DNA from 3 places in the Cellvibrio sp. QJXJ genome. Region 3 is predicted to be linked to each of the others. Evidence: predicted binding sites of a transcription regulator. Region 3 holds the regulator's gene; each other region holds the start of a gene.
The links. Region 3 encodes PhoB, which activates phosphate uptake and scavenging genes when phosphate is short. Its sites were predicted from a motif close to TGTCATAAANNTGTAACA; they were not measured.
Positions count from the first base shown of each region.

Region 1: the regulator PhoB is predicted to act here: its motif matches at 2,032-2,049, upstream of NNX04_RS08700 (ABC transporter permease subunit).
Region 2: the regulator PhoB is predicted to act here: its motif matches at 1,755-1,772, upstream of ppk1 (polyphosphate kinase 1).

Region 1 covers NZ_CP101662.1:2,004,585-2,007,869, forward strand. Annotated here, with positions in the region: gene NNX04_RS08700 (ABC transporter permease subunit) at 1-1,982, opposite strand, end outside; gene NNX04_RS08705 (PstS family phosphate ABC transporter substrate-binding protein) at 2,163-3,134, opposite strand.
Region 2 covers NZ_CP101662.1:3,652,375-3,655,659, forward strand. Annotated here, with positions in the region: gene NNX04_RS15800 (di-heme-cytochrome C peroxidase) at 1-1,007, opposite strand, end outside; gene NNX04_RS15805 (DUF4156 domain-containing protein) at 1,295-1,612, shown strand; gene ppk1 (polyphosphate kinase 1) at 1,809-3,285, shown strand, end outside.
Region 3 covers NZ_CP101662.1:3,514,493-3,517,777, reverse strand. Annotated here, with positions in the region: gene ubiA (4-hydroxybenzoate octaprenyltransferase) at 1-783, shown strand, start outside; gene phoB (phosphate regulon transcriptional regulator PhoB) at 914-1,612, shown strand; gene phoR (phosphate regulon sensor histidine kinase PhoR) at 1,760-3,043, shown strand.

The DNA of each region.
Region 1 (3,285 bases), 1.5 Mb from region 3:
CCAACAACTGTCTGCCAGCGTGTTGCGCCAAGCGCCAATGAGCCCTGTGTTAAATGGCGGGGCACACTGAACACCGCATCTTCAGCAATGGAAAAAATTGTTGGGATAACAGCAAAGCCCATTACTATGCCGACCACCAAAGCATTGCGCTGGCTGTAGCTAATACCGTTTTCAGTAAACCACTGACGCATACTGCCATCAAAAAACCAGATCTCCGCTAAAGGGCTGGCGGCGATACAAGCCCACACGGTGAGAATAATCGGCAGCACTAGAATGACAGCTTCCCAACCCTCAGGTACGCGGTTGCGCAGCGAATCCGGACACCGGCTCCAGAGATAGCCCGTAATTAGCATAACAATCGGCAATAAAATCAAAATACTGAATATTGCTGGCAAATGATTTTCGATAAACGGTGCGAGCCACAAACCTGCGAGGAAACCTAAAATAACAGTGGGCAATGCAGCCATAATTTCGATAGTGGGTTTAACAATGCCGCGCAATTTGGGCGTCATAAAATAGGCGGTATAAATTGCCCCCATCACCCCCAAAGGTACCGCAAACAGAATCGCGAAAAATGCAGCTTTCAACGTGCCGATAGAAAGCGGAACAAAACTCATTTTAGGTTCAAAATTATCGCTGCCCGATGATGCCTGCCAAATGTATTCCGGTGCATCGCGCCCTTCGTACCACACTTTTTTCCAGAGCGAGCTGAAAGAAACCTCGGGGTGTTTGTTCCAGACATCGGCCACACTCAGGTTATTAGCGTCATCCAACCACAAGCTGCGATTGTGAATGGGAGAAATAGCAAGCTGCTGAATAGGTTTATCACTCACCGACTCAATTAATAAGGTGCGCTGGGAGGTAGCGTAGTAAATACCGATATTGCCTTTGTCGTCGCCAGCCCAGAAACCGCGACGCGCATGCTCAGGTGTGATACGGGTGATGGCGCCATCCAACGCCTCAAAACCACGTACATATTTCAATTCATAAATGTTGTCGGCGTTGCGAACCAGAAACCATTGGCTCAGAGCGCCCTTGTCGGTGCCAATAATGAGCGAGGCAGTTCCCACCAAAAACTCCATACGGGTTACTTTGCCATCAGGAATAGTCACTGGTGCCTGAACTTTTACAGCGCTAGGGTTGATGATGCTGTAGAGCAATAATTGCGACTGATCTGTAGCAATCACTAAATGCTGGGCACCGCTATCAATCTGCATAGATACGGGCTTACTGCCATTTGGAAGCGAGGGAAGCGCTATCACTTCCTGACTGATACTGACTTCCCCGGTAATCATATTTTGACTGCTGCTAAAAATAGCGAGCAGTAGACGCTCATCTACCGTCATGGCCGCTAATAAAATACCGCTGGAAGTCTCTTGTACGGCTAGCTGGGTAAGCGCTGCACCTTGGTCATCCAAGGTTAAGGGAGAATCACCCAAGGGATACACCAAACTCGGTGTGATTTGGCGTTTATCGTTTGGATAACTGAGCGCGTAATTGGCTTTGGTTATTGATACCTGGCCATTGCTGTAACCATAAGCAACCAGACCGTAATCAGGCGTACTGGTCGCCATACTGGTAAAACTCACATCAGCGGCGCGCGATACCTGGGCATTAAGCACTTGGCTGCCATCGCTGACATTAAAAAAATGCACTGCGCCGCTACGCTTGAAACTGGCCCCAATTTCTTCGTAGCGTTCCAGCGTGAGGTATTCAGTCGGGTCGGAGGCCTGCTGTTGCAACTGGGCGGGCGTGTAGCTGTGCAAGGGTTCAACCGAGGCACCACGAAACAAGGGAGCAATTTCGGAGAATAGATAAAAGAAAATTAAACCGAGTGAAAATACTACCGCGAGTCCGGCAGACATCACCCCGTAGCGCGATAGCTGGTCTTTAAATTTGCGAATGTTGCGCAACTTGCTGCGCTGCTCGCGATTGGGCATCAGGCTCTGGATTGGCTTTGCCGCTGTAATGGGTTCGGACATGGTCTACTCACCTGTTTTATCGTCTGGCGCAAGAATCCTAACAATCAAAGATGACACTTTTGTTACAAAAACCCGAAACCGTCATCTGACTGTCATATTTACCCTGGCTCTATCTATAAAAAAACGCCGAACAAGTCGGCGTTTTTATGGGTAACACAAGAAGCTCCAGGCCCGCGCTGATTACTTCTGCAATTCAGCCAGTGCTTTGTTGGCCATTGACGCAGGCAGCGGGATATAACCATCGCGCACTACGGTTTCCTGGCCTTGCTTGGAAAGAATCAACTTCACAAACTCTAACTGAATCGCATCCAGCGGGCGGTTCGGATGCTTGTTGATATACATGAACAACACACGTGACAGCGGATAGGTTCCATCCAGCGCGTGAGTTGCATCGGCAGTAACGTAAGGCTGCCCATCTTTCTTGGACAGAGGCACGGCGCGCACACCTGAAGTGATGTAGCCAATACCTGAGTAACCAATACCGTTGATCGATTCAGACACACCCTGGACTACAGATGCAGAACCTGGTTGCTCGAGAATGTTGGATTTGAAATCACCTTTACACAGGGCTTCATCTTTGAAGTAACCATAAGTACCAGAAACGGCATTGCGGCTGTACATGGTGAAATCACGATTTGCCCATGCACCGGTCAAGCCCACATCACCCCAACGAGTCAGGTCTTTGGCACCACCACATTTGCGGGTTGCCGAGAAAATGGCATCCACTTGAGGAATACTTAAACCTTCGATCGGGTTGTCTTTGTTTACGTAAACTGCAAGTACGTCAATCGCTACCGGTACAGCGGTGGGTTTGTAGCCATGCTTGGCTTCAAACGCCTGGATTTCCTCGGTTTTCATTGCGCGGCTCATAGGCCCGAAGTTAGCAGTACCTTCGGTTAAGGCCGGTGGTGCAGTTGAAGAACCAGCACCTTGAATCTGGATATTGACGTTGGGATACCACTTTTTGAAATCTTCAGCCCAAAGGGTCATCAGGTTGTTGAGTGTGTCAGAACCGATTGAGTTGACGTTACCTGATACGCCAGTGGTCGCCTTGTACTCTGGCAGCGCTGGATCAATTGCAGCCTGCAATGCAGTAGCACAAACCATAGAGCCGGCAAGAACCAACCCCTTCATAATTTTCATAGCGTTCATAGAGCGCTCCATCTGTGATTACATGAGTAATAAATAGTGTGTCTACCTGTGAAGAGTTGTCCCTTCAGTGAGACTTACTTTACCCAGCAAATATGACAGTTATGTGACCGGAGGAAATTTTTGTCACAAATGTGTCGCACAAATGTCATAC
Region 2 (3,285 bases), 140 kb from region 3:
AGGGCCTTGATGCGCTCCATATCCACCATGCCGAGGCCGGGGTAGCCGTCATCGGTAGACATCAAGCGCTCGATAATTTTGGCAAACTGTAGGTCGCCAATAATGGTCTCGCTGATCTTGTACAGCACCTTGTCCACCTGTGCGGCGGTCATGAGGTTGGTGTCGCCATCGGCTTTGGTGGCGCCGATGAGTACATCGCGCAACTGTTTGCGGCTGATCACATGTTCCAGCACCCGGTTGTAGATGCGCCCAAAGGCATCGAGGCGCGCATAACCGTAGTCGACACTGGAGTGGTTAATAGTGTTGTAGAGGTTAATTTTGCGGGTCCAGCGTTTGAGGTCGCTCTGCACATCCTCCGCGCGGCTGTAGCTGTTATTCAGCGTCAACACCTGCTGTACAAAGCGCTGGTTTTTTTCCGCGTCGGTGAGCGCGCGGGTCATGCTTTTTTCCAGCTCGGTGAGAAAACCCACCATATCAGCCAGCGCCGGGCCACCGTCGATCCGGATGGCCGTACCTTTGTAGTTAACCTGACCCGTGTGGCAGGCGGCGCAGGTAAACCCGACGTAATCCTTGCCTTTATAGCTCTCTTTGACAAAGCCGACCGGCAGGCCGTCGGGGTTGAAGAAAGTGGGTTTTTGCGGCAGGTAGCGGTATTTGTCGATCAGGCTTTTGGCGCGAAACGGCTCGTTGAATTCGGCCTGTTCCAGGGCGATAAAAAAGTCGTAGGGAATCAGTGCCGAGCCTTGGGTGGTGTTGTAGTACCAGAGGCTGTCGTTGGCGCTCCAACCCTGATCCAGGTAGATGGGGGTGGAATAGTTCTCGCCAAAAGTGCCGTTTTCTACCGCCAGCGCACCGCGCACCGGGTCGTCGTCCCATTTTTGGTAGAGTTTGCCAATGGCAAGAGTGATTGACATAAAAATACCCAGCACTGCCAACAGCTTGATTAGCCGCCGCAGATTTTGCCGGTTGAACAGGTGATGACGGGCACCTTGCGGTGATGAACCCATGGGTAAACTCCTCTTTAGGGATTGTCCTATCGCTGAATCTGATTATTGGTCGTACAACACGGGGGTGACGCATATTAGTCACAGCGCGGCAGCGGGGCCGGATGCGCTAGCGCTAAAGATACTACTGCCGATAGCGATTGCCCAAATTTATTATCTTTGATGCCACAGGCTTGCGCGCGGCAAGGCTTGCAACCCTGACGCGCTGGCATTAGTGTAGCCGCGAGTTTTTGGTCGTTGGCTAGTATCTGACCAGCGACTACCCCACCATCACTTGCGAGGATCTGCTTATGAAAAAAATGTCTCTGTTGGCTGTAGCCCTGGTATCACTCACCAGCGCCTGTACTTGGGTGAAAGTGAATGAACAAGGCAGCAATGTGGCGGTTGCCAACGCCGCTAACGTACGCAGCTGTGAAAAAGTCCGCACCGTGAATGTAAAAGTGAAAGATAACTTTGTTGGTTCTATGAAGCGCGACCCTAACAAAGTGGCCACTGAATTGACCAACATGGCACGCAATGAAGCCAGTTCATTTGGTGGTGATACCATTGTTCCGGCCAGTCTGGTGAACAATGGCCGCCAGAGTTTTGATGTATACAAGTGCAACTGATTCGTCGCTGATTCCCACCAGTGGATCAGTCACCAAGGCCTGCAAGTGCAGGCCTTGTTTTTCCTTCCCGCCGCTATTTTTCATTCTCACCTAACGGCCCCGCCGCAGCGATTCTTTGCTAGTGTTACAACAGGAACACTACTGTCTTATTTCTGTCACACAATTGCCATAATCTGGCGCAACTTATTGGCTTCACATGAATCGTGTTACGAGGTACAAGGTGGATAACGCCTATTTCAACCGCGAGCTGAGCCTGCTCGAATTCAACAAACGTGTTTTGCATCAAGCCTATAACCGCAGTTTGCCACTGCTGGAACGGCTGCGATTCCTGTGTATTTTTTCCACCAATCTTGACGAATTTTTTGAAGTGCGCGTGGGTGGCCTGGTAGAAATTCTGGAGCGCAATGCGCCCCCAACCCAAGGGCCGGACGGCCTGACCCAAACCCAGACGCTGAATGAAATTTCTGTGCGCGCCCATCAATTGGTGGATGAGCAGTACCGCATTCTGAATGAAGAAGTGGTGCCGGCGATGCGCGAAAACGGCATCTCTGTGCTGCGCCGCGACGAGTGGACGCCAGAGCAAATTGTGCATTTAAAGCAGGTGTTTCTATCCGAAGTGCTACCGGTACTCAGCCCCATCGGCCTGGACCCGGCGCACCCCTTTCCGCGCATCCTCAATAAAAGTTTGAATTTTATTGTACGCCTCGATGGCAAAGACGCGTTTGGGCGCAACTCCGGCCGCGCCATAGTGCAGGTGCCGCGCTCGCTGCCACACATTGTCGAATTGCCCAAAGAATTAGTCACCCAAGGGCGCGCATTTGTTTTTGTCTCCTCCATTATTCATTTTTTTATGGGTGAGATTTTTGTGGGCATGACGGTGATGGAAAGTTACCAGTTCCGACTCACCCGCAACTCGGACATTTTTCTCGATGAAGAGGAGACCGATGACCTGTTGCGCGCGGTGCAAGGTGAACTTGCCTATCGCCAATATGGCGACGAAGTGCGCCTGGAAATTACCGACACCTGCCCCGGCGAGCTGGAGCAGTTTTTATTGCAGCGCTGCGAAATTAAAGAGCGCGATTTGTATCGCATAAACGGCCCGGTGAACCTCAATCGCTTTGCCGATTTATTTGAACTGATCAAAACCCCGCAACATTATTTCAAACCGTTTGTGCAGGCCATGCCCAAACTGCCCAAGCGCAACAACTCGTATTTTGAAATGTTGCAGAAGCAGGATATGTTGCTGCATCACCCCTTTGACTCATTTCAGTGTGTGGTGGATTTTTTACGCGAAGCCGCTGCCGACCCCCAAGTGCTGGCGATTAAACAAACGCTTTATCGCACCGGCTCCAACTCACCAATTGTGGATGCCTTGGTTGCCGCTGCCAAAGCGGGCAAAGAGGTGACCGCGATTGTGGAATTGCGCGCACGTTTTGATGAAGAACAAAACGTGGCACTGGCCGAGCGTTTACAGCGTTTTGGTATTCACGTGATTTACGGTGTGGTCGGTTTTAAAACCCACGCCAAAATGATTTTGGTCGCGCGCCGCGAACAGACCAAACTGCGTTATTACGTGCATTTGGGCACCGGCAACTATCACCCGCGCACCAGTAAAATTTATACCGACTATGGTTTGCTCACCTCGGATAAAGATTTGGGTGAAGATGTCTACC
Region 3 (3,285 bases):
CCCACCCTCTGGAGCCTGTGGCTGGCAGCCAAAGGCATACCCAGCGTGAAAAACCTGGTGATTTTTACCCTGGGTGTGATTGTGATGCGCGCGGCTGGCTGCGTAATCAATGACTTTGCCGACCGCAAAATCGACGGTAGCGTCGCGCGCACCAAAGATCGCCCACTCGCCACCGGCGCAGTTTCCAGTCGCGAGGCGATTTTTTTATTCATTGGCCTATGCGTGATCGCCTTTGCCTTGGTGCTGATGACCAACCCGCTTACCATCAAACTCTCTGTGGGTGGCCTGCTGCTCGCCTTTTGTTATCCCTTTATGAAACGTCACACCCACTTACCACAGGTGGTATTGGGCGCCGCGTTTGCCTGGGGAATACCCATGGCCTATGCGGCCGAGGCCGGTTCGCTACACGAAAACATTTGGCTGATTTACCTCGCCGTGGTGCTTTGGACGGTGGCCTATGACACCTTTTATGCCATGGTGGATCGCGAGGACGACCTTAAAATCGGCGTGAAATCCACCGCCATCTTGTTTGGGGAACAGGATCGGTTGATGACCGGCATCCTGCAAATCCTGGCGCTCTATGCGCTGATTCTGGTGGGTAATCGCTTTGAGCTGGGGCTGTTCTATTATCTGGGCTTGACGGTGGCGGGTGGTTTGTTTGCCTATCAACAGTGGTTGATTCGCTTTCGCGCGCGCGAAGCCTGCTTCAAAGCCTTTTTAAATAACAACTGGGTGGGTGTGGCGGTATTTGCCGGTTTAGCTATGGATTATTACTGGCACTAAGCCCACGCGACTGCACGCAGCTACAATTTTCTGACTTGTCATAAATATGTAACACTGAGCTTATTAAATAAGCTGCAACAATAGCTTCATGAAACGTGAAGCCTACCGTAGTTTTATTAGGCAGAAGATTATGACTGGTCGCAAAATTCTTATCGTCGACGATGAATCCGCCATTCGCGATATGTTGCGTGTGGCACTGGAGATGGCCGAGTACCAAGTGCTGGAAGCCAGTAACGCGCAGGACGCTCACGGCCTGATTATCGACGAAAAACCCGACCTGATCCTGCTCGATTGGATGATGCCCGGTACCAGCGGTATTGAACTCGCGCGTCGCCTGAAGCGCGACGAAGTTACCGCTAATACTCCCATCATCATGCTCACCGCCAAAGGTGAAGAGGACAACAAAATCCAGGGGCTGGAAGTTGGCGCCGACGATTACATCACCAAACCTTTTTCACCGCGTGAATTGGTCGCCCGCTTGAAAGCAGTATTGCGCCGTGCCGACCCACAGATTTCCGCCGCCCCCATCACCGTACAGGGTCTGTGTTTGGACCCCGCCAGCCACCGCGTCACCATCCACGATCAGTCAGTCGATATGGGCCCCACTGAATATCGCCTGCTGGAGTTTTTTCTCACCCACCAGGAAAGAGCCTATACTCGCAGCCAATTGCTGGATCATGTCTGGGGCGGCAATGTGTATGTGGAGGAGCGCACGGTCGATGTGCATATCCGCCGCCTGCGCAAAGCCCTGACCATCGACGGTCACGAAGACCTGATCCAAACTGTACGCGGTACCGGCTATCGTTTTTCGACACGAATCGAAGCCTGATATCACTAAGCTGCAAGTATTCGGCAGCGGGCAAGCCTGAGCGACAATCGGAGACAGGATGTCGACGATTAGCCCCCATGGATGGGTTCACGGCGTGTCGCGCAGGCTTGCCCGCTGCCGAATACGGATCGAAACTGAGAGGCCCCCTTGTTAAAAGGTTTCAGCGCTGAACTCCAGCGCATTCTGATTATTCTCGCCACCTGCAGCCTGATTGGTTTTTTCAGCGACAACTACGCGCTGTGGATGCTACTCGGCTGTGGCATTTACATTGTGTGGATGCTCTGGCAAATGCGCCGCCTGAACCAGTGGCTACTCAAACGCGAGAGCGAACACCCGCCGGAGGCCAGCGGTATCTGGGGGCAGGTGTTCGACAACATCTACCAACTGCAGCGCGATCAACGCATTGAAAAAGACAACCTGCAAGCGGTGATCAAACGCATCCAGGAAATCAGCTCAGCACTCAAAGACGGGCTGGTCATTCTGGACGCGCGCGGCCATCTGGATTTCTGGAACCCCGCCGCCCATCGCATGCTTGGGTTGAATACCAAAGACCAGGGGCAATCGGTCATCAATTTTGTGCGTCACCCCAAATTTGTCGCCTATTTTGAAGAGGGCAATTACGGCGAGCCGCTGGAAATTCCCTCGCCGCGTTTTCCCTCCAAACACCTGCAATTCCAAATCACCCCGTTTGGCAAAATGGAGCGATTGATTGTGGTGCGTGATGTGACCCAACTGCACAACTTGGAAAAAATGCGTCAGGATTTTATCGCCAACGTCTCCCATGAATTGCGCACACCGCTCACGGTGATAAACGGCTATGTGGAAACCCTCGCCGATAACAACACCACCCCGAGCTGGAATAAACCACTGCAGCAAATGTTGCAGCAAGCCAAGCGTATGTCGCTGCTGATTAACGATTTACTGGTGCTTTCCAAACTCGAAACCACAGAGGCGGGCCACAATTACAAGCCCATTAATATTGAGCAGCTGCTCACCATTGTGAAAAGCGAAGCGGAAGTATTAAGCAAGGATAAAAACCAACAGCTCACGCTGGTGTGCAACAACACCACGCGCCCACTGTTGTTGCAGGGCAACGAAAAAGAATTGCACAGCGCCTTTTCCAATCTGGTAATTAACGCCATCAAATACACCCAGCCCGAAGGGCGCATCAACATGCTGTTATGGCAGGACGAGAAACATTTTTATGTTTCGGTAAGCGATAACGGCCCCGGCATTGATGCCCAACATATTCCGCGCCTGACCGAGCGTTTTTATCGTGTGGATGCCAGCCGCAACAGCGGCACCGGCGGCACCGGGTTGGGTTTGGCGATTGTGAAACACGTGCTGATGCGCCATTACGCCGAATTAAAAATTACCAGTGAACTAGGCAAGGGCAGTATGTTTATTTGTGTTTTTGCACTGCCGCAATAGTTACACCGACATTCGCACATCAGGCTTATTTACTACCGGAGTCTCATCCTTTTGAGGGTGAGACCAGCATCACAATTTTTTCACACCCTGTAATTCAAAGGCTTTTTTGGCGAAATTAATCCGAATTATTGCCAAAACTCGAACGCGCTACGCAAACTCCTACCGCTCAACCCGAAAGTCGGACTCGCCAAATACAACGTTGTCATTTTAGACTCATTGCTGCTGCAAAATATCCGCACCCC